DNA from 3 places in the Mycetocola sp. 2940 genome. Region 2 is predicted to be linked to each of the others. Evidence: predicted binding sites of a transcription regulator. Region 2 holds the regulator's gene; each other region holds the start of a gene.
The links. The regulator HspR, encoded in region 2, represses chaperone genes until heat shock. The targets are predictions, from matches to a motif close to AAGTTGAGTCNNNNNGACTCAACTT.
Positions count from the first base shown of each region.

Region 1: ABIE24_RS16245 (Hsp20/alpha crystallin family protein) is a predicted target of HspR. The motif match lies at 2,362-2,386, and genes of this name have one in related genera.
Region 3: ABIE24_RS02720 (ATP-dependent Clp protease ATP-binding subunit) is a predicted target of HspR. The motif match lies at 3,472-3,496, and genes of this name have one in related genera.

Region 1 covers NZ_JBEPSK010000018.1:47,238-54,648, forward strand. Annotated here, with positions in the region: gene menD (2-succinyl-5-enolpyruvyl-6-hydroxy-3-cyclohexene-1-carboxylic-acid synthase) at 1-468, opposite strand, end outside; gene ABIE24_RS16230 (PLD nuclease N-terminal domain-containing protein) at 461-877, opposite strand; gene ABIE24_RS16235 (DUF4229 domain-containing protein) at 969-1,253, shown strand; gene ABIE24_RS16240 (1,4-dihydroxy-2-naphthoate polyprenyltransferase) at 1,255-2,244, opposite strand; gene ABIE24_RS16245 (Hsp20/alpha crystallin family protein) at 2,425-2,874, shown strand; gene ABIE24_RS16250 (AMP-binding protein) at 2,951-4,114, opposite strand; gene ABIE24_RS16255 (hypothetical protein) at 4,268-5,635, opposite strand; gene ABIE24_RS16260 (1,4-dihydroxy-2-naphthoyl-CoA synthase) at 5,736-6,641, opposite strand; gene ABIE24_RS16265 (o-succinylbenzoate synthase) at 6,852-7,411, shown strand, end outside.
Region 2 covers NZ_JBEPSK010000002.1:194,234-201,644, reverse strand. Annotated here, with positions in the region: gene ABIE24_RS03365 (MBL fold metallo-hydrolase) at 1-167, shown strand, start outside; gene lhgD (L-2-hydroxyglutarate dehydrogenase) at 428-1,627, shown strand; gene ABIE24_RS03355 (class I SAM-dependent methyltransferase) at 1,628-2,749, opposite strand; gene ABIE24_RS03350 (hypothetical protein) at 2,801-3,853, opposite strand; gene ABIE24_RS03345 (heat shock protein transcriptional repressor HspR) at 3,933-4,346, opposite strand; gene ABIE24_RS03340 (DnaJ C-terminal domain-containing protein) at 4,352-5,338, opposite strand; gene ABIE24_RS03335 (nucleotide exchange factor GrpE) at 5,344-5,973, opposite strand; gene dnaK (molecular chaperone DnaK) at 5,976-7,411, opposite strand, start outside.
Region 3 covers NZ_JBEPSK010000002.1:67,974-75,384, forward strand. Annotated here, with positions in the region: gene ABIE24_RS02705 (NAD(P)H-hydrate epimerase) at 1-330, shown strand, start outside; gene ABIE24_RS02710 (PKD domain-containing protein) at 335-2,287, opposite strand; gene ABIE24_RS02715 (SGNH/GDSL hydrolase family protein) at 2,519-3,286, shown strand; gene ABIE24_RS02720 (ATP-dependent Clp protease ATP-binding subunit) at 3,509-6,079, shown strand; gene ABIE24_RS02725 (hypothetical protein) at 6,209-6,628, opposite strand; gene ABIE24_RS02730 (DUF5107 domain-containing protein) at 6,740-7,411, opposite strand, start outside.

The DNA of each region.
Region 1 (7,411 bases), on a different contig from region 2:
GGCGAGCGTCCGGGCGGATGACACGTCGCCGGGCGCTCCCATCGGCGCGGGAACGTCACGGGACAGCCGCGCTGCTGTGCCGAAGATGCCAGCCTGATGGGTGGTCTGGTTGGAACGGATGCCGCGCAGCTCGTCGGGACGGTCGGCCGTCAGCAGGAGCAGGGGCACCCCGGAATGGTGCGCCTCGAGGACAGCCGGGTGGAGGTTCGCGACCGCCGTGCCGCTCGTGACGATGACGGCGGCGGGCACCCCGCTTTCAATGGCGAGCCCGAGGGCGAGGAATCCGGCCACGCGCTCGTCGATGCGGACGTGGAGCCGGATCGAGCCTGCGCGCTCGAGTGCGGCTGCCGCGAGCGCGAGCGCCTGTGACCGTGACCCGGGGCAGACGACGACGTCTTGCACGCCGAGGCGCACGAACTCTTCGAGAAGCGCGACCGCGTAGGTGGTTGCCGGACCGGAGTCAGGCATCCGTTCTGCCCGACTCGTCGGGCGTGTGCCCGGCCGAGCCGTCAGGGCTGTCGTCCGGTGTCGGCGTGGCCTTGCCGGTCACGTCAGGATTGGGCGCATCGGAGTCCAGCGACGCGAGTTCCTCTTCAAGGCGTCGGATGCGTTCGTCCTGTTCGCGGTCACGGCCGAGTGTCCCGATGAAGGCGGGGTCGTCGTCGGGCGCGAGGCGGGGCTTCGAGACCTGGCTGGCGCGGGCACGGCCGATCGTGAACCAGAGGATGACACCGAGCACCGGCAGCAGAAGGATGATGGCGATCCAGGCCGGCTTCTTCAGGCCGCGGACCCGGTTCGCCGGAATCAGGGCGCAATCGATCACCGAATAGATCGTCACGACAACGAGAACGACCGCCAGAATGATCCACCAACGCATGACCCCATCGTAGCGCCGGGATCTGGGAGTTCCCCCACCTTGACGTGACCCCCAAACGGTCCTCCCGGCGTGCCCGCCTACACTTGAAAGAGTGAAACGCATCCCTCCCGTCGTGACCTACTCCGTGCTCCGCCTGCTCACGTTCGCCGTGCCGCTGACGGTCCTGCTGCTGCTCGGGATCGAGCCCTGGATCGCGACGATTCTCGCCGCCCTGATCGGCCTCAGCGTCTCCTACATCTTCCTGCGGACCCCGCGCGAAGCGGTCTCCCGGGATCTCTACGAACTGCGGCACGGTGCGAAGCCGGTGGCCGCCGACGAAAGCGCTGAAGACGCGGTGTCGGATGCCGCGGCATCCGACCCGCGGACCGAACGCTGACCTACTTCCAGAACGCCCAGAACAGCGCGAGACCGTAGAGGAGCTGCACGAGGCCCGTCAGCTTCAGCGCGAGCACGAATTCGCGTGGCGTGCGTGCCGTCGCCACGATGAGGGCGGCAGGCAGCGCCGCGAGCAGGGCGAACAGGGCGAACCAGGCGATCGGGTAGAAGACCGCGAGCCAGGCGGCGATGCCGAACGGCACGAGCAGGCAGACGATGTACAGCACCCGGCTGGCGGTTCCGCCGAGCAGGACGGTGAGGGTCCGCTTTCCTGCGGCCTTGTCCTGGGCGATGTCGCGGATGTTGTTGACGATGAGGGTGGCAACGGAGATGAGGCCGACGCCGACCGCGCCCAGCCAGGCCTCCTGGTTGAGCGTGAACGACTGGACGTACGCCGTTCCGAGGGTGGCGACGAGTCCGAAGAACACGAAGACGAAGAGTTCACCGAGCGCGTTGTAGCCGTACGGCCGGCGACCGCCGGTGTAGAACCACGCGGCCAGGATGGCGACGGCGCCGACGGCGATGAGCCACCACAGCCCGGTGATGATGGTGAGCACGAGGCCGGCGACCGCGGCGACGGCGAAGAAGGCGAGAGCCACGGCGCGTACGGTCTTCGGGCGCGCCTTGCCGCTGCCGACAAGCCGGAACGGGCCGACACGGTGCTCGTCGGTGCCCCGGATGCCGTCGGAGTAGTCGTTCGCGTAGTTCACGCCGATCTGCAGGCACACGGCGACAGCGAGGCAGAGCAGCGCGCGAACCCAGTGGTATTCACCGGGGTCGTTGGCCACCATCGCGGCCCCGGTGCCGACGAGCACCGGCGAGATCGACATCGAGAGGGTGAAGACGCGCGCCCCGGCGACCCAGTCCCCGAACGTGGCCGGGCGGATCTTCTCGTAGCGCTTCGCTGCCGGGTTCCCGCTCGGGCCGCGGCCCTTCGGCCGTGCGCCGCTCGGCGACTGCGGGGGTGTGATCCGTTGTGATTTAGCTGCCACCGGGCAACCTCCCTCTGTTCGTACGCAGTTTACCGGGGCGCGACCGGGCTGCTGTTCGCTCACGGCAAACAGGATCGGGCTGGACATTTTCCGGCTGCTGGCTAACATATTTTTCGGAAGTTGAGTCACATACGCTCAACTCTCAACTACACGCAGAACAGAACAAGGAGGACACAACAGATGGCACTCAACTTTGACCCGTTCCGTGAACTCGACCGCGCGACCGAGGCTTTGCTCGGCACCCGGCAGGGACCGCGTCTCATGCCCATGGACCTGTACCGCGAGAACGATCACTACGTTCTCTCCGCCGACCTGCCTGGCATTGACCCCGGTTCCGTCGACATCGATGTGGACGGTCAACTGCTGACCATCCGCGCGGAGCGCACCTTGACGACGGCGGAGGGCGCCAAGTGGATCGCCCGTGAGCGGATGTCAGGCTCGTTCCTCCGCCAGTTGAACCTCGGCCAGGGTGTCGACGTCGACAAGATCGCCGCCAACTACACCAACGGGGTGCTCAGCGTCACCATCCCCGTCAGCGAACGAGCGAAGCCACGCAAGATCGAGGTCGCGGCAGGAAACGAACAGCAGACCCTCACCGTGAAGGAAGGACAGAAGTCGGTGGACGCCTGATTCGCAGGAGTCTCCGAAAGGCGGCGGCCGGGGGCAGCGCCCCGGCCGCCTTTCTGTGTTCAGAAGCCCTGTGTGCTCAGCCCGAGGTGCCTGACGGTCCGACCTCCGGGTCGTCGCTGTGCAGCGTGACCGCGACGATCGCGACGATCGCCAGGCGGTCGGGTTTGCCTGACGGCAGCAGCGGCAGCTCATCGAGGCGAACGATGTGGGCGGGGCGCGCCGGCTTGCCCAGCGAGTCTGCGACGGCATCCGCGATTTCGGCGAGCGACGGATGCCCGCCTGTCGTCACGACAACGGGAACCTCGCCCCACTCCCGATGCCGCGCGGCCACGACGACCGAGTCGGTCAGGTCGGGCAGTCCGCGCACCACGTGCTCGACCCGGTCCAGGGAGACGTTGACGCCCCCGGAAATGATGACGTTGTCGGCCCGCCCGGTGACGCGCAGCACACCGTCACTGAACTCGCCCAGATCGCCGGTGCGATACCAGCGGTGACCGTCGGCGACGGGGAAGGTCTGGGCGGTGAGTGCGTCATCGCCGAGGTACCCTTCGGCGAGCATCGGCCCGGCGAGTTCGACTTCACCGTGGACCACCCGCACGTGAACCCCGGGCAGCGGGACACCGTTGTAGACACAGCCACCTGACGTCTCGCTCGAGCCGTAGGTGCGGAAGATCGGCAAGCCCAGCTGCTCGGTGCGCCGGAGCAGCTGCGGCGGCGTCGCCTGCCCACCGACGAGGATGCCGTCGAAACGGCGGAGCGCCATCAGCCCGGCACGGCTGTCGAGCAGTCTGGCGAGCTGCAGCGGAACCAGCGACGTGAAATGCCGCTCGCCGGAGAGTGCTTTCGACCCCTCGACGAAGGCGGCCGGGTCGAACCGGCCGGAGGGGATCACGACGGGTATCGTGCCTGCGGCGATCGACCGCACGAGTACCTGGACCCCGGCGATGTAGTGGGCTGGGAGGGCGAGCAGCCACTGGCCCTGCCCGTCGAGGATCGTGGCGCTGGCCGCCGCACTCGCGAGAAGAGCATCCCGGCTGAGAGCGACCCGCTTGGGGACCCCGGTCGATCCGGACGTTTCGATCACGACGCCGACCGGTTGCGGAACCTCCTCGGGTCCGCCGGCGCTCGGCTCCTCGGGCACGGGGGTGACGGCCGGTCCCGAGAGGTCGAGGGCGCGCCGCAGTTCGACCATGAGGTCTAGTGGCCTCGTCGCCGGAACCCTCACGAGCATCCGCGTCATGCTCTCAGTGTAGGCGTCTCTCCAACCAGCGGGGCCGACTCGTTCAAGGGACGCGAACCGCTGTTAAATCCCGGCTTAGCAGCGTTTTTCGTCCCTTGAACGGCGCTTCGCCCAGCGCCGCGCGCCGCTGGCGCGGACGTGGTGAGGCTCGCGTCAGGTGTGTTGCGCGTCGGCGGGGTCGGCGGCTTCGTCCGCTTCAGTGGCGTCGAAAGCCCGGTGATCGGGTGCCGTGCCACGTCTCGGCCAGGCCACCTCGAGGATGCAGTACGCGAGCAGCGCGAACCTCCACCACGTCGACCCGAGATCTGCTCCCTCAGCGAGCCGCATGACCAGCATGGCCGCGGCAAGAACGAACCCGGTGCCCATGAGCGCCAGATATCCCGGAGCGCGCCGCCTCCTCCACTCCCGCCAGCGATCCTGCCCCGCCAAGGGGCGCTCCCACTCCTCGCGGCCGATGTCTGTCAGCTCACGCCCAAGGTCCTTGAACTCCCGACCAATTCCCTTCAGGTCGTCAAACGTCGCCGCGAGCTCCTGGCGCAGGGTACTCGGCTGAATCGTCTCCACCCCATCGACGTCGACCAGTTTCACTCGTTCGGAAGCAACATCCGAAAGGAGAGTCGGTAGACCGAGCACTGTGACGAGTCGGTCGAACGTCTCGTCGTCGCTCGACTGTTTGCGGAGCAGTACCCGCAGTTGTTCGGCGCGCTCATCGTCGAGCCCGAAGTTCGTCATCCACGGCGACGGCTCCGCATGGGGCACGAGGAGGTCGACATAATCCCTGACACGCCGACCGTCGGCATCGACCTCCCAGGGCTGGGAAGGGTCCACAAGAATCCACCTTTCATCCCACCAATGCACGACTGGCCCCTGCTTCGACGAAAAGCCTGCACCTCGCCGGTCACCCGATCGCGCAAGGAAGACTCCGCCCTTCGCTTGCCAACACCCACTCTCGGAGACCGAATTGGGCGACTCCGTCGGCCCCGCAACGTACCCGGGACCGGTCGCGCAGACCGTCAGCGCCTGACCCGCCTGCTGGGCGATCAAGCCCACGATGTCGGGCGCGCCCGGTGTGTACCACGTGAAGGATTCCACAGCGAAAGCCGAATCGATCGCCGCGATCTCGACGTCCATCTCGGCGTTCTCGTCGGGATCCTCGTCGACGTCTTCTTCGGCCCAGGGAAATCCCGCCGCGCCTCCGAAAATTCCAGACGCCGTCGCGACAACGCTGTCGAGCTCAGTGCTCAACTCGGCGACGAGATCCGTCCATTCGAACGCCTGCAGACCGTGCACGCCAATGGCATGAGTCGCCCAGCGCAATGGCCTTCCCTTCTTGTCGCTCAGGAGCTTGACCAGAACGGAATGGAAGACGCCGCGCTGGACGTCGACCAACAGGACGGCAGGAACTCCCAGGCGCACCAGCGACGTTTCCACTCGGCCGCGGAAGTCTGCATCCGTTCCCAGCAGCGTGAGAACGATCTCGTCGGCGGGCTCGGCCACCTGGGGAAGATTATCTGCTGCCACCGGCCCATAGTGGCATCACGACAGGGGAAGGAACAGGTTCTCGGCCCTCCCACCAACCCCCAGTTACGGCGTCACAGCTCCCGCCCAGGCGGGTCGGGACTCAGAACTGCCAGGGGTACTGCGACCAGTCCGGGTCACGCTTCTCGAGGAATGAGTCGCGCCCTTCGACCGCTTCATCGGTGCCGTAGGCGAGGCGCGTCGCCTCCCCGGCGAAGACCTGCTGGCCCATCAGCCCGTCGTCGACGGCGTTGAAGGCGAACTTGAGCATGCGGATCGCGGTCGGCGACTTGGTCAGGATGGTGCGCGCCCAGTCCAGCGCGGTCGATTCGAGTTCGGCGTGCGGCACGACGGCGTTCACCGCGCCCATCTCGTACGCCCGCTGCGCGGAGTACTCCTCGGCGAGGAAGAAGATCTCGCGGGCGAACTTCTGCCCGATCTGGCGGGCGAAGTACGCGCTGCCGTAACCAGCGTCGAAGGAGCCGACATCGGCATCCGTTTGCTTGAATTTGCCGTGTTCGCGGCTGGCGATGGTGAGGTCGCAGACGACGTGCAGCGAGTGGCCGCCGCCCGCCGCCCAGCCGGGGACGACGGCGATGACGACCTTCGGCATGAAGCGGATGAGCCGTTGCACCTCAAGGATGTGCAGGCGTCCGCTGCGGGCGGTGTCCACCCCGGATGCCTCCTCGCTGGCGGAGTACTGGTAGCCGTCACGCCCGCGGATGCGCTGGTCGCCGCCGGAGCAGAACGCCCAGCCGCCGTCCTTCGGGCTCGGCCCGTTGCCCGTCAGCAGCACGACGCCGATGCGCGGGTTGGTGCGGGCGTCTTCGAGGGCGCGGTACAGCTCGTCGACCGTGTGCGGCCGGAACGCGTTGCGCACCTCGGGCCGGTTGAACGCGACCCGGGCGATCCTGCCGGTGGTGTCGTGGTGGTACGTGATGTCGGTCAGAGCGCCGATCCCGGCCACCTCTTCCCACGCGGTTTCATCGAAGATCTCAGACACGGTCATGGAATCAGCCTAGAGCGCGTCTGCATCTGCTGGCGCGGGGCGAGGTGCCGCCCTCACTCGGGCGGGCCGACCCGTTCCTCCAACAGGATGATCCGCGCTCGGCGCACAGTCGACAGGAAGATGCGGCCCAATTCCGTCCGCACTTCCTGTCGAGCGTGGGCCGCTCGCGGCGGTCCCCCAGTTGCGCCCCGGGCACGGCAGAATGAGTGCATGCCTGACACAACGTCGTTCGCCCGGCCGGTGCCGGAACTTGCTGATCTTCTCGCCTCCGCGCGAGTGGTGGCCCTTCCGCTCGCGACCCGGTTCCGCGGCATCGAAGAGCGCGAGGCACTCCTGCTCGAGGGCGAGAACGGCTGGGCGGAGTTCTCGCCGTTCGTCGAATACGGCGATGCCGAAAGCGCGACCTGGTTGCGCGCTGCCGTGGAGTTCGCGTGGGGTGACCTGCCCACCCCGCTGCGTCGCAGCATCCCGGTCAATGCGACAGTGCCCGCGGTGCATGTCGATCGGGTCGCCGGCATCCTGAAACGGTTCGACGGATGCCGCACCGCCAAGATCAAGGTCGCCGAGCGCGGGCAGACCCTCGTGCAGGACGTCTCGCGGGTTCGCAAGGTGCGCGAGCTGATGGGCCCCGAGGGCCGGATTCGCGTCGACGCCAACGGCGGCTGGAACGTCGACGAGGCCGAGCACGCCATCCATGCCCTGGCCGAATTCGATCTGGAGTATGTCGAGCAGCCGTGCGAGAGCGTGCCGGAGCTCGTCGAGATCCGCCG
Region 2 (7,411 bases):
GGCTCGACGAGGTGCGCGCGGCGCTGGAGCGATTGGGGGCGGATGCCACCACCTCCGCGGTCACGGACCTCGTCTACGCCGACATCGACCCGGCTGTCCGTTTCGCTGCCGAGCACTCGGTCGAGGCGCAGCTGGCCTACCTGAGAACGACCGACGGACTCGACTGAGCCATGCCGGGGCGCCCGCCCGAACCCCACCCTTCGAGGCCCCTTGCTCGGCCACAAACGGATGCAGCACCCGCCGCTCCGACAAAACGGCAGGATTTTTCGACGAAATCGCAGCCGTTCCTGCCGGAGCACGCCCGACCAGGGACCGCAGTCGGCCCTGACGTGCCCCCGATGGGTGGACGACAGCCGTCAGGCATCCCCCTAGGATGAACAGCCGAGGCAACCTCACGTTGGGCTGCCTGGCACGGGACGGGAAACTCATGGCTGAGCGCATCGGAGTCGTCGGCGGCGGAATCGTCGGGGTCGCCCTCGCCCGCGCGCTCACCCGGCACGGACTGGGTGAGGTCACCGTTCTCGAGAAGGAGCGCCGGCTCGCCCTGCACCAGACCGGCCGTAATTCAGGCGTGGTGCACGCCGGGCTCTACTACGCCCCCGGCTCGCTCAAGGCCAGGCTCTGCGCCATCGGCCGCGAACTCACCCGCGAGTTCTGCGCAGAGAAAAAGCTCCCCTACCGCGAAGTCGGCAAGCTCGTCGTCGCCGTGACGAGCGCCGAGTTGCCCGCCCTCGCCGACATCGAGGCCCGGGCGACGGCGAATGGCGTCCCGGGACTCCGGCGCGTGAACCCCGACGAGCTGCGCGCCCTCGAACCACACGCCGCCGGAGTCGCTGCCCTGCACTCCCCGCACACCGCGGCGGTCGACTACACGGCGATCACGGAGGCGATGGCCGACGACGTGAGGCAGGGCGGTGGGCGGATCCTCCTCGGTCACGAGGTGACCGCGATCTCCACAGTCCCGTCCGGCGTTCGGGTGGTCACGCCGACGGACGACTTCACCTTCGACCGGCTCATCGTCTGCGCCGGGTTGCAGTCGGATGTCGTCGCCCGATTCGTCGGCGCGTCGGCGTCGCCGAAGATCCTGCCCTTCCGCGGTGAATACTGGGCGCTGGCGCCGGCACGACAGCATCTGGTCCGCGGGATGATCTACCCGGTCCCTGATCCCCGTTTCCCGTTCCTTGGCGTGCACTTCACCCGCGGCGTCTACGACGACGTCCACGTCGGCCCGAATGCCGTGCCGGCCCTCGCCCGTGAGGGGTACACCTGGGGCCGGATCTCTGCACGCGACACCTGGGCGTCCCTGACCTGGCCGGGAGCGGCCGGCCTGGCGCGGGCACACTGGCGCATGGGAGCGAAGGAGATCGCGGCATCCCTCGTCAAACGCCTCTACTTCGCTGAGGCCCGACGATTCATTCCCGAACTCGAGATGGCCGATCTCAGCCACAAGACGGCCGCGGGCGTGCGGGCGCAGGCCTGGGATCGCAGCGGCGCCCTGCTCGACGACTTCGCCGTCGACCCGGTCGGCGCGGTCACCCTGCTCCGGAACGCGCCGTCACCCGCAGCGACCTCGGCGATGGCGATCGCCGATCACGTCATCGACACCTACGTCCGGGTGCGCCGCTGATCAGCGCGCAACCGACACGGTGACGGTGAACTTCGTGTTCCGCCCCAGCTGCCTGGTCGGTCCGACCGTACGATCGAGCGTCGGCCGATAGCCGAGATGCGAGTTCCACACGGTCCACAATTCGCCGCCCGGTTTCAGCACACGGGCCGCATCGTCGAAGAGTTTCTGCGCGATTCCCGCGTGCACGGTCGCGCCGACGTGGAACGGCGGATTCAGCACGATCAGCTCCGCTGAGGAATCCGGCCAGCCCGACAAGCCGTCGTCGCGCACCACGGTGATGCGGTCCGCGAGCCCGTTCGCTCCTGCGGTCTGGCGGGCGGATGCCACGGCCGCCGCGGACTGGTCGGTGGCCGTCACCCGCATGGCCGGCCGGGCCCGGGCGAGAGCCGCGGCGATCACCCCCGTGCCGCACCCGAGGTCGATCGCCGTTTCGGCCGCGGGGAGCCCGTCGAGAAAACCGAGGAGGAACCGGGTGCCGATGTCGACCTTCGTGCCCGCGAAGGCGGCGCCGTGGGCACACACCCACAGGCCGAGGTCGTCATGGAACTCCCGCGCCGGCCAGCGCGAGTTCCCCACCGGCCGGCGCGGTTCCCGCGCGGTGAGAACGCGTGACTTCTGCTGCGCGAGCGATGCGGTGACCGACCCGAACAAGGCGCCGAGGACGTCGGTCATCGCGTGGGCCATGTGCTTGACCCGTCCGCCGGCGTACACCGTGACATCCGCTGCCGCATGCCTCGCAATCAGGTCGGCGATTTCGGCGAGGGCGTCGAGCGACCGCGGCAACTGCAGCACGACGACGCGAGCCCCCTCGACGACGGATGCCTCCAGCGGCAGATTCGTATACCCATCGGATCGTGAGAGGGTCGCCGCGTTGTTCGCGAGGGCTCGCTCACCCGAAAGCTCATCCTGGTGCACGCGGATGCCGGTGGCCCCGGCAGCGACAGCGCCCAGCGTCAGCGCGCCGAAACGATCTCCGATCACCGCGACATCGCCCGGTGCCGATGCAGCAAGATCCGCTGCTGCCACGTCGAGCAGGAGCCGATCGGTGGCGTCGAAGGCGAACAGGTTCGGCGCCGAAATTTCGGGCCAGCGGCTCAGCCGTTCGAAGGGGAAGTCCGTCACCGTCTCAGGCTAGCGGGGCCGCCGCGGGGCCGGGCACGCACCCCGGCCGCGTCAGCTCCTTCCCGGCTGCTGCTCCTGGCGTTCGCGGAACGCGTGCGCCATCCACCACCAGCTGAGCAGGCCGATCCCGGCGTTCACGAGAACACTGAGGAGGAGGAAGCCCACGCCGATGCCGATGAACGGTGCGACGTCGAAGCCGGTCAGGTCGGGCACCCCGCCGACCCCCTCGGGTGACCCGATGTCTGGCGTCCAGAGGTTGAACAGCCCGGATATCGGCGAGCTCAGGGCGCTCAGCGCCCAACTGCCCACGATCGCGATCCCGAGGGCGCTCCAGGTGACGGCGACCGGGCGGTTCACCCGGTGGCTGCGGAGGATCCCGAGGCTGGCGAGGTAGCCGAGAATCCAGAGGATGATGCCGAGGATGACCAGACCGATCATCCAGGGCAGGAACGTGGACCACGCGTCGGCGATGAACCGTTCGAAGTCCTCCGGCGGCACACCCCCGTCGATCGAGATGTCGTCGCGACTGTTCGTCGCCGCCCAGGAGAACAGCGTGCTGAAGAGCGCGCCGAACAGGCCGATGGCAAGCGGGATCGCGACGAGGGCGAAACCGAGGCTCATGAGCGAGAAGCCGACGGCACCGGCAAGCATCGCTCCGCGCTTCTGCCGGGGCGCGAGAGGTGGTCGCGGCGGCACTGCCGGGCGTGCCGGGGCCTGTGCGATATAGCCGGGCTGCGGGTATCCCTGCTGCACCGGGTACTGCTGCTGCGGATAACCGTGCTGCTGCGCCGGATAGCCCGGCTGCGGTGGATATTGCTGCGGATAGCCCTGCGGCGGATACTGCTGCGGGTAACCCTGGTGGGGCGGGTATTGGCCGGGGTTACCCGCCTGCTGCGGATAGCCGGGCTGCTGGATCGGGCCCGGTGCGGCCGGCGACGCGCCGGCCGGGGGCAACGGCGTTCCCTGCGGAGGCGCGAGGGGAGAACCCGGTGGCGGGCTGGCCTGCTCGCCCTGGCCGGGCCGCGGTTCTGTCGGCGGGTCAGGCTCGCGCTGCGGGGTGACTGACGGTTTCTCGTCCGGAATTCGGGGCTCGTTCTCGCTCATGCGGCTCAGCTTAACCACCGACCCGGATCGGCGTAACCCACCCTGGGTACCGATCGGAACCGCCCTGGGTACCGGCAGCTCAACGCTGGAACGGCCGCCAGACGACGAGTTCGGTTCGTCGCTGCGCCCGCGTGCCGCTCTTGAGAGGGACGACGTCACCCTGGGACCCGGCGGCGAACACCCGGCGCCCCGGCGACTTGACGAGTTCATCGGCGAGCGCGTGTTCGAGCTCGCGCACGCGGGCGCGCAGGGCGACGACCTCGTTCTCGAGGGCGAGGATACGACCGATGCCTTCAAGGCTGACGCCTTCGGCGCTGAGCCGCGCGACCTCACGCAACTGCACGACATCGCGCATCGAGTACCGCCGGGATTTACCCGCGGTCCTCGTTGGGGAGACGAGGCCGAGCCGGTCGTACTGCCGCAGCGTCTGCGGATGCATTCCGGCCAGCTCGGCCGCCATCGCGATCGCGAAGATCGGCGAATTCTCGTCCATGATCGTTATCCCCGGGCCCGGACGATGAGGTCGTCGCGCGGGTTTTCGTGCGGTTCGAGCTCGTGGAAGCGCTCGAGCGCAGCACGTGCCTCAGCGCTGAGGTGCGACGGCACCGCAACCTGGACGACCGCGAGCAGGTCGCCTGTGCCTTTCGAGGTCGACACGCCGCGTCCTTTGACCCGCAGCACGCGGCCGGAAGGAGTCCCGGGCGCGACCCGCAGCTTGACCGGCTCACCGCCGAGGGTCGGCACCTCGATCGTCGCGCCGAGCGTCGCCTCGACGAACGTCACAGGAACGTTCACCCGCAGGTTCAGCCCGTCGCGCTCGAACACCGGGTGCTTCCGCACCGCGACGGTGAGGACGAGGTCGCCAGCGGGCCCGCCGTCGGGAGACGGGTGGCCCTTGCCGCGCAGCTTGATCTTCTGGCCGTCGGCGACCCCGGCGGGAATGTTCACCTTGATCGTTCGCCCCTCAGCGGTCTGCAGGGTGATCTGGTCACCCTTCGTCGCCGTGAGGAAATCGATGGTGGTGGATGCCGTGACGTCGCGGCCGGGGGTCGGGCCGCCGAAGCCGCGGTAACCGCCGCTCGGCTGGCCGAAACCACCGCGCCCGAAGACCCCGCCGAGGATGTCGTCGAAGTCGGCCTGCTGGTAACTCGTGCTTCCCCCGCGTCCGCCACCGCCGAACATCCCGCCGAAGACGTCGTCGAACCCGCCGCCCGCGCCGCCGCCACCGGGGGCGGTGAAGCGGGCGCCGGAGCCCATGGCGCGGACCGCGTCGTACTCCTTGCGCTGTTCAGGGTCGTTGAGAACGGAATACGCCTCGCTGAGTTCCTTGAACTTTGCTTCTGCGTTCAGATCGCCCGCGTTGGAGTCGGGGTGATACTTGCGCGCGAGCTTGCGATAGGTCTTCTTCAGTTCGGCCGGTGTGACATCCTTCTTCACGCCGAGAATCTTGTAGAAGTCCTTATCGAACCAGTCCTGACTTGCCATCAGGCCTACTCGGGAACGGCGACAACGACCTTGGCCGCCCGCAGGAGAGTCGAACCGATCGTGTAACCGGTCTCGACGACGTCGAGGATGGTTTCGGTTTCGACGTCGGGGCTGGGCTGCTGGAAGATCGCCTCGTGCAGGTTGTGGTCGAACGGCTCGCCTTTTTCACCGAACGGCGCGAGGCCGAGCTTCGCGATGCTCGTGCGCAGCTTCGCGGCGATCGCCGAGAACGGGGTGTCGGCCTCGAGGTCACCGTGCTTCTCGGCGCGGTCGATGTCGTCCAGCACCGGGAGCAGCACTTTGATGACGTCACCGGTCAGGCGCTCGCGTTCCATCTCGCGGTTGGCCTCGGTGCGCTTGCGGTAGTTCGCGTATTCGGCGCTCACGCGCTTGAGGTCGACGAGGTGCTCGTGTTCCGGGGAGGCGTCAGCGACGCGTTCCGCATCGACCTCCTCCTCGAGACCGTCGGCCTGGGCTGCGTCGAGGATGTCCTGGACGGTGAGTTCGTCGTCGTCGATCGTTTCGGGGAGTTCGGAGTCCACCTGCGACTCAGGGTCGGAAGCAATCGCTTCCGACCCTTCGTCCACTGGCTGAACCTCGTCGCCGTTTTCTGGAGTCGGGTTCGTGTCAGTCATCGTTACTTTCGTGCCCCCGTCGAAGAGTCGGTCTCGGTCTCGTCGTCGACGACTTCAGCGTCAACGACATCCTCCTCGGATGCCGCATCCGCCGGCTGCTCAGCGCCGCCGGTGGGTGCTGATTCAGCCTGCTGCGCCTGCGAGTAGATGGCCTCGCCGAGCTTCACCTGGCTCTCGTTGAGCTTGTCGTACGCGGTCTTCACCGCGGCCTCGTCGTCTCCGGCGAGGGCCGACTTGAGCGCGTCGACATCGCCCTGCACGGAACTCTTGACGTCTTCAGGCAGCTTGTCGGCGTTCTCACGGATCAGCTTGTCGATCGAGTAGGCGAGCTGCTCGGCCGTGTTGCGGGTCTCGGCTGCCTCGCGGCGGGCCTTGTCCTCTGCAGCGTGCTCCTCAGCTTCGCGAACCATGCGCTCGATGTCTTCCTTCGCCAGCGACGAACCGCCGGTGATGGTCATCGACTGCTCCTTGCCCGTGCCCTTGTCCTTCGCGGACACGTGCACGATTCCGTTGGCGTCGATGTCGAAAGTCACCTCGACCTGCGGGATGCCGCGGGGCGCGGGGGCGATTCCGGTGAGCTCGAACGTGCCGAGGTTCTTGTTGTCGCGCGTGAATTCGCGCTCGCCCTGGAACACCTGGATCGCGACGGACGGCTGGTTGTCGTCCGCGGTGGTGAAGGTTTCGCTCCGCTTGGTCGGGATGGCCGTGTTGCGCTCGATGAGCTTGGTCATGATGCCGCCCTTGGTCTCGATACCGAGAGACAGCGGGGTGACGTCGATGAGCAGGACGTCCTTGCGCTCGCCCTTCAGCACGCCGGCCTGGAGAGCGGCGCCGACGGCGACGACCTCGTCAGGGTTGACGCCCTTGTTCGGGTCCTTGCCACCGGTCTCCTGCTTGACCAGGTCGTAGATGGCGGGCATACGGGTCGATCCACCGACGAGAACGACGTGCGCGATGTCGCCGACGGAGATTCCCGCCTCGCGGATGACGTCCTGGAACGGCTTCTTGGTGCGGTCGACGAGGTCGCTCGTCATCTGCTCGAACTGCGCGCGGGTGAGCGTCTCGTCGAGGTTGGCCGGGCCGTTGGCTGTGAGCGAGAGGTACGGCAGCTGGATCGAGGTGGACATGCCCGAGGACAGTTCCTTCTTCGCCTGCTCGGCGGCTTCCTTGAGGCGCTGCTTGGCGATCTTGTCGTTCGAGACGTCGACGCCGGTGGTCTCCTTGAAGCGCTTGATCAGGTGCTCGACGATGCGCTGGTCCCAGTCGTCTCCACCGAGGCGGTTGTCACCGGCGGTTGCACGGACCTGGATGGTCGAGAAGTCGTCGTCCTTGCCCACTTCGAGCAGGGAGACGTCGAACGTTCCACCACCGAGGTCGAAGACGAGAATGAGCTCGTCTTCCTTGCCCTTGTCCAGGCCGTATGCCAGCGCGGCGGCGG
Region 3 (7,411 bases), 130 kb from region 2:
TGCGATGTGATCGTCGACGGCATCCTCGGCACCGGAACGAGCGCCAGCACGGCGTTGCGGGGTCGCGCGCGGGAGATCGTCGCTGCGATCCGGACGGTGCTGGCGGGGGAGCATCCGCCGATCGTCGTCGCCGTCGATCTGCCCAGTGGGGTTCATCCGGACGACGGATCGGTTCCTGACCCGACCGTGCTGCCGGCCGACGTGACCGTGACGTTCGGCGCGTGCAAAACGGGGCTGCTCATCGCGCCTGCCGCCGATTACGTGGGCCGGCTCGTGGTGGTCGACATCGGGCTCGGCCCCGAACTCGAGCGGATTGTGGCGGGCGCCTGATCGCTCAGGGCCGCACAGCGACCAGGTCGTCGATCGACACGACGACCGGCGCGGTCGTCGACGAACTGGACAGGTAGACGCTCACCCCGACCGAACCGGCGACCTGCAGCGCCGCGGTGCTGTCGGTCATGGTGCGGTGCCACGCGGATGGCTCCGGCGTTCCGGTCTTCCAGACCTTTGCCTGCACGGTGGTCGGAGACACCCCCACCGTCGACATCCGCACGGTCACGCTGTCACCGGCGGCGATGGTCAGGCCGGGAACGAGGATCCCAGGCGCGATCACCGTCACGGCCGTTCCGGCGGTGCGTTCGAGTGCGATGGTGGCGCGCCCGTCTGACCGCATCACCATCTTCGCCTGGTACGCGGCGGTCGAGCCGACCCGCCGTCCGACAGCCGTCACGTAGGTGCCGCTCCCGGATGCCGCCTTGTCGCTGCTGACCCGGAAGGTCAGGTCGGTGGCGTTCGACGAGACCGCGTTGAGGTAGGCCGCGTTGGTGACGCCGGGCGTCGCGAAGCGGATCCGTCCGGCCCCCGCACTTACCGAGAACGCGGTCGCCGAGCCGGACGTCGTCCACGCCCCGCCGGAATCCGCGGTGCCGAAGCCGTTCGTCACCGTCCGGTTGAAAGTGTCGGCTGCCAACGAGCCCGCCGGCGGGGGACTCGTCACGGTGACGGTCCGGGTCGTCGTCGCCGTCGCGCCCAGGTTGTCGGTGACGGTGAGGCTGATCGTCTTGCTGCCTGCGGTGGCGTAGGTGTGGCTCGCCTGCGCGCCGGTCGCGGTTCCGCCGTCGCCGAAAGCCCAGGCGTACCCGGCGATCGACCCGTCCGGATCCGTCGACGCCCGGCCGTCAACGGCGCAGTCGAGGTTGCTGCACGACGCCGTGAAGGATGCCGTCGGCGGCGTGTTCGCCGGCGGCGCTCCCGCCGTGATCGTGAACTGGTCGGTGAAGCTCGCCCCGGGAATCGGCGCGAATCGCGCGGTCAGGCTTCCCGGCGTGGCCTGGACGTCGATGTTTCCGTACGCCGGATTCTTGTTGAGCCCCGAACTGGAGGCGAAGTAGTTGGTTTCGGTGTCGGTCAGGTTCACGTTCCGGAGAACCTGCCCGCCGGTGCCGACGATGCCGAAGACCGTGCCGGCGCCTTTGCTCATCGCGTTGTCGGCATCCGCGACGCAGGCCGGGTTGTAGCTGCCCGGGTTGACCGCCGTGCAGGCCGTGGAATGCGCCAGCTGGTGAGTGCGCCCGTAGAGATGCTCATGCCCGCTGAGGACGAGGTCGACCTTCTTCGACACGAGCAGGTTCGCGATGGCGGGGCCGACTTCGCAGGTGTACATGCCGATCGACAGGCATGGTTTGTGCATCGCGACGACGACCCAGGGAATGTTCGCCGCGCGGGCGCTGTCGATGGCGGATTCGGTCCACTGGTACCGGGGTGTGCCCGCCGCGTAGGACCAGATGCCGTCCGGGAAGGTCAGGTTCGGCGAGATGCCGATGTAGCGCACGAGCGGGTTCACCTGCGGAACGTCGACGTAGTACTGCTGACCGTACGTTCCGATGACCCCGGGCAGCTGGTTGGGCAGGCAGGCGGAGAAGTTGTTGATGGCGCCGTCTTCACCGTTGCTCTCATGGTTGCCCGTGAGCAGTTCGAACGGGAACCCTGCTCCCACCCGCGACGTGACGAAGTCGCACCAGGATTGCTCGGTGCCGGGCTCGCCGTACGACAGGTCGCCGAGGGCGACGTGGAAGTCCGGCCCGATCGCCTTGATCTCGTTCAGAACGTCGGATGCGCTCTGGTTGGTGCCGAAGTCCCCGGACGCCGTGAAGTGCACGGCGTCCGGAGTCGCGGCGAGTTCCGCGACCGCTGGCTTCGGCCCCTGCGAGAGGGCCGGGATGGCGGCGAGTGAAAGCACGAGGGCAGCGCCAGCCGCCCCTGCTGCAAACGACTTGGCAATACGCATGGGGTGCTCCCTGCACGTCGGGTTGCGTGGCCAGGCGGGTGATGCGCGTCCCCTACAACCGCACATCGAGCGTCTGCCCCGCACATTAGACCCATCGGCCCCGTTCGACAAGAACCTCAAGTGGGGGGCGGATGCCGCTCAGCAGCATCCACAGGACGGCAACCCATAATGGAGGATGCTGCCCGCTGCGCACCCGGCTCACCGGCGGCATCCGTTCGGAGTGACCACGATATGACCGCACCTTTCTCCCGCTACGTCGCGCTCGGCGACAGCTTCACCGAGGGCGTCGGCGACGAGCTGCCCGACGGGCGGGTGCGCGGCTGGGCGGATTTCGTCGCCCTGGGGCTGCAGGCCTCAGCCGACGAACAGATCGGGTACGCCAACCTCGCCATCCGCGGCCGCAAGCTCGGCCCGATCATCGCCGAACAGCTCGAGCCGGCCCTCGCCCTGAACCCCGACCTGCTCACGTTCAACGGGGGCGGCAACGACATCATGCGGCCGAGAGTCGCGATCAGCTGGGTCGTCGACGAGACAGTGAAGCTCGTGCACCGCGCGCTCGAGACGCCGGGGCTCCACATCGTCGTGCTCGCCGGCGCGAACCCGTCGCGGCACCTGCCGATGGGCGGCTTGATGCAGAAGCGTGGCGACCTGCTGGCGGATGCCGTGCTCACCGCGCTGCGCGACACTCCCGTCACCCTGGTCAACAACTGGGCAGACGAGACGCTCACCGACATCCGTTACTGGTCGGTCGATAAGCTGCACCTCAACGCCCTCGGGCACGCCCGCGTCGCGTCGAACGTGCTCACCGGGCTGGGCGTGCCGGTGCCCGAGGAGTGGGGCGTGGAGGAGGTCGCTGCCGCCGGTGCCGGGCCGCGTTCCCGCAACACTGCCGCGTACTACCGCGAGTTCGTGCTGCCGTGGATCGGGCGCCGGGTCACCGGGCGTTCCTCCGGTGACGGGCGGGAGCCGAAGCGCCCGACGCTGCTGCCGGTGGACTGAGCCGGCGCCCTGGCACAACGTCTGGTCATCCGCTTCGGACCGAAGCATCCGGCGCGCCGGGTGTTTTGGTCCGGAGTGGGTGACCCGGCGCGCGCCGCGAGTCCGGACAGGGCCACAGGATGACTTGAGTCGGAGCGACTCAAGTTTTTGAAGCGGGTGGGAATACCCGATCTGGTGCTGCCGTTGAGTTGAGTCGAAGGCACTCAAGTTCCAGGAGGACACATGCCCACATTCTTCGGTCCGGCCGGTTCAGAAAGCGAATCGTTCGACGAATTCCTCGCCCGCTACCTGCAAGGGCAGCGCGCTGCCCAGTCCGGGCGCACGGTCGACATCACCCGGCTGCTGAGCCGCCGCACCCAGGAGGTGCTGGCCGACGCCGCGCGCTTCGCGGTCGAACACGGCCACTCCGAGGTCGATGCGCTGCACGTCCTCCGTGTGCTCGTCGAGAAGCCACCGGTCGCCGACGCCCTCCGCTCGCTGGGCACCGACCCCGCAGCGCTCGCCGAAGCCGTCGAACAACGGCTCCCGGAGAAGGCGGATCGCCAAGTGCAGTCCGCCTCGATCACATCGTCGACGCAGCGTGCCCTGCTTGAGGCGTACCAGGTCGCCCGGGCGTTCGGCTCGACCTACATCGACCCCGAGCACCTCTTCTTCGCGTTCGTGGCCAACCAGGAGATGCCCGCGGGCCAGCTGCTCGGCCAGTTCGGCATCACCCCGGAGTCGCTGCAGGCAGGATACGAATCCGCCCGCGCCCATCACGCCGATGCACCCGGCCAGCCGACGGCATCCGCCACCCCGCTGCTCGACCAGTTCGGCACCGACCTCACCGCGCTGGCTCGCGACGGCAAACTCGACCCGGTGATCGGCCGCACCGACGAGATCGCACAGACGATCGAGATCCTCTCGCGGCGACACAAGAACAACCCGGTGCTGATCGGTGAGGCCGGCGTCGGCAAAACCGCCGTCGTCGAAGGGCTTGCCCAGGCCATCGTCGACAACGACGTGCCGCAACTGCTGCGCGACAAGCGCGTGATCAGCCTCGACCTCGCCTCGATGGTCGGCGGCACCCGGTACCGCGGCGACTTCGAGGAGCGCCTGACCAAGCTGCTCGACGAGATCTCGGCGCACCAGGGTGAGCTGATCATCTTCGTTGACGAACTGCACACCGTCGTCGGTGCCGGCGGCGGTGGCGACAGCGGCGGCATGGACGCCGGCAACATCCTCAAGCCCCGCCTCGCCCGCGGCGAGTTGCACGTCGTCGGCGCGACGACGCTCAAGGAGTACCGCCGCATCGAGAAGGATGCCGCCCTCGAACGCCGGTTCCAGCCGGTGCACGTGAACGAGCCGAGCGTCGCCGACGCCGAGACCATCCTGCGTGGGCTCCGCCCGCGCTACGAGGAGTTCCACGACGTCAGCTACACCGACGAGGCCCTCCGCGCCGCCGTCGACCTGTCCGCCCGGTATGTGACCGACCGGTTCCTGCCCGACAAGGCCATCGACCTGATCGACCAGGCCGGCGCACGGCTGCGCCTCCGAAAGGCTCCCAAGGTCGACACCACGGCGATCCGCGACCACGTCGCCACGCTCGAGGCGTCAAAGGACGAGGCGGTCGCGGCCGAGCACTACGAAGAAGCGTCCCGGCTGCGAGACGAGATCGAGGTGCTGACCCTGCAGATCGCCGCCGCCGAGTCGACGGATCGAGCGTCAGCGGATGCCGCGGCATCCGCTTCGGTTCCTGCCGTCGTCGGTGAAGCGGAGATCGCTGAGATCATCTCGCGGGCCACCGGCATCCCCGCCACCCGGCTGACCCAGGGCGACCGGGAACGGCTCGGCTCGCTGGAGTCCGAACTGCATGAGCGGGTGATCGGGCAGAACGACGCCGTCGAATCGATCGCGAAGGCTGTGCGTCGCAACCGCACCGGCATGGGCGACCCGAACCGGCCGGTCGGCAGCTTCCTGTTCCTCGGCCCGACCGGTGTCGGCAAGACCGAACTCGCCAAGGCTCTGGCCGCGTCGCTGTTCGGTGACGAGAGCGCCATGCTTCGGTTCGACATGAGCGAATTCGGCGAACGGCACACGGTGTCGCGGCTCGTCGGTGCCCCTCCCGGATACGTCGGCTACGACGAAGCCGGTCAGCTGACCGAGCGCGTGCGCCGCAACCCGTACTCGGTGATCCTGCTCGACGAGATCGAGAAGGCACACCCCGACGTGTTCAACCTGCTGCTGCAGGTGCTCGACGACGGTCGCCTGACCGACGGCCAGGGCCGCACGGTCGACTTCCGCAACACGGTGGTCATCATGACCTCGAACATCGGCTCGGAGTTCCTCGCCAGCCGGAGCGGTGCGCTCGGCTTCGTCGCGGACTCCGCTGACGGCAGCGGCTTCGGTTCGGAGAAGGCGCTTCGCGACCGGGTGATGGGCAAGCTGCGTGAGGCGATGCGTCCCGAGTTCCTCAACAGGATCGACGAGGTGGTGCTGTTCGGCAAGCTGGAACAGTCGCAGCTGCACGACATCGTCCGGCTCTTGCTCGCGCGCACGGCCGCACGGCTCGGCGCCCAGGGCGTCGAGTTCAGCGCGACCGATGATGCCGTCGACTGGATCGCGACCCGCGGCTACGAACCCGAGTACGGTGCCCGTCCGCTGCGCCGGGTGATCCAGCGCGAGGTCGAAGACCGCATTGCCGGGCTCATGGTCGACGCAGAGTTCGACGCCGGGTCGTCGATCGCGGTGTCGGTCGGGGGCGACGAGCTGCTCGTCGAGCGTCGGCCGGTCGAGGCGCGGGTGGCTGCGTAGGGCTGGGAGTTCGCCACACTCCGCTCGCTTGAGGGAGCGCCAGCGACCGAAGCGTGCGCCCTGCGCGTCGAGCGTGCGGGGCCTCGGCGTCGTCGCTGCGCTCCTCCAGCGAGCGGGCCGAGCTCCGGGTCAGGCGGTCTGCGCGCTGAGCACCCCGAGTACGGCGAGCGCGTAGGCATCCGGAGCCGTTGCGGCGTCGAAACGCAGCTTGTGCCCGCCGCGGTCGATCTCGACCACCCACATCTCGTCGACGCGCAGCAGAAAACTGAACGTCGAACCGAGAAGCTCACGGAGTTGATCCTCCCGCGGCAGCCATAGCGTCTTCTCCAGGGCGACGGAATCCAGCGCCCACTCGGTCGTGCCGTTGAAACCCAAGATCGTCCCGGTGTCGTAGTCGTGCGGTTCGATCGTCATGTCGCTGACCGTGAACACTTCACCCTCGAACTCGGTGGTGTCCAGGCAGAACTGGTCGCCCGACTCGGGAATCCAGCCGAGCCCGGCGGCACGCAGCTGGTGCGCCAGCGTTACGGATGTCGTCGTGACCGTCATTCCTGAATCGTGACACTCATGTATGAGAATCGACCGCGAATTGCTGACAATGCGGGGGTGCGCCGGCGGGTGAACACCCTCATCTGCAGCAACTCGCGGGGGGTGCGAGGGTCACATCCGGTAGTCGTACTCCGTCGGCAGCGGGTCGGCAGACCCGACCGCCGCCTGGTACTCGTTCCACACGTCCTCGAGCAGCGAGTCACCCTCCCGCAGGTCGAGGATCACGAGCTTGCGGTCGAGGATGCTGCGGCACCGGTCGACATCCCCGGTCGCCAACGCGGCGCGCGCCCCGGCGAGAAGAACTCGCCCGTCCTCGCGCTGCCTGGACGGAAGGGACTCGATCACCGCCAGAGCCTCCGCGGCCTGCCCGTCGCGGTGCAAAACCGAGAGCAGCTCCCGGGTCAGCGGGAGCAGGTCCGGCGCCAGTTCACGCGCCGAACGGTAAGAGCCGACGGCCTCAGCGCAATTGCCGCGGTCCGCGGCCAGCGCACCCAGGTTCCGCAGCGCCCACGCGTTGGGTGTGCGGTCGACGGATGCCTGCCACAACTCGCCGGCTTCGGCGAACGACCCTGACGCGGCCGCGATCACCCCGAGGTGGAGCAGAGCGAGCCAGTCGTCCCGCCGCCGGAGCAACGGCACCCAGCGCGGGTCGATCTGGTACGAGCGGGGCGGTTGTGACGGGTCGAGTTCGGCAGCGCTTGCGGGCTCGCCGGCCAGCAGGCGCAACCAGTACTGCTCGTCCGGGCCGACAGCGTCCGCCGGGAACGGCGTGCGCGGGTCGAT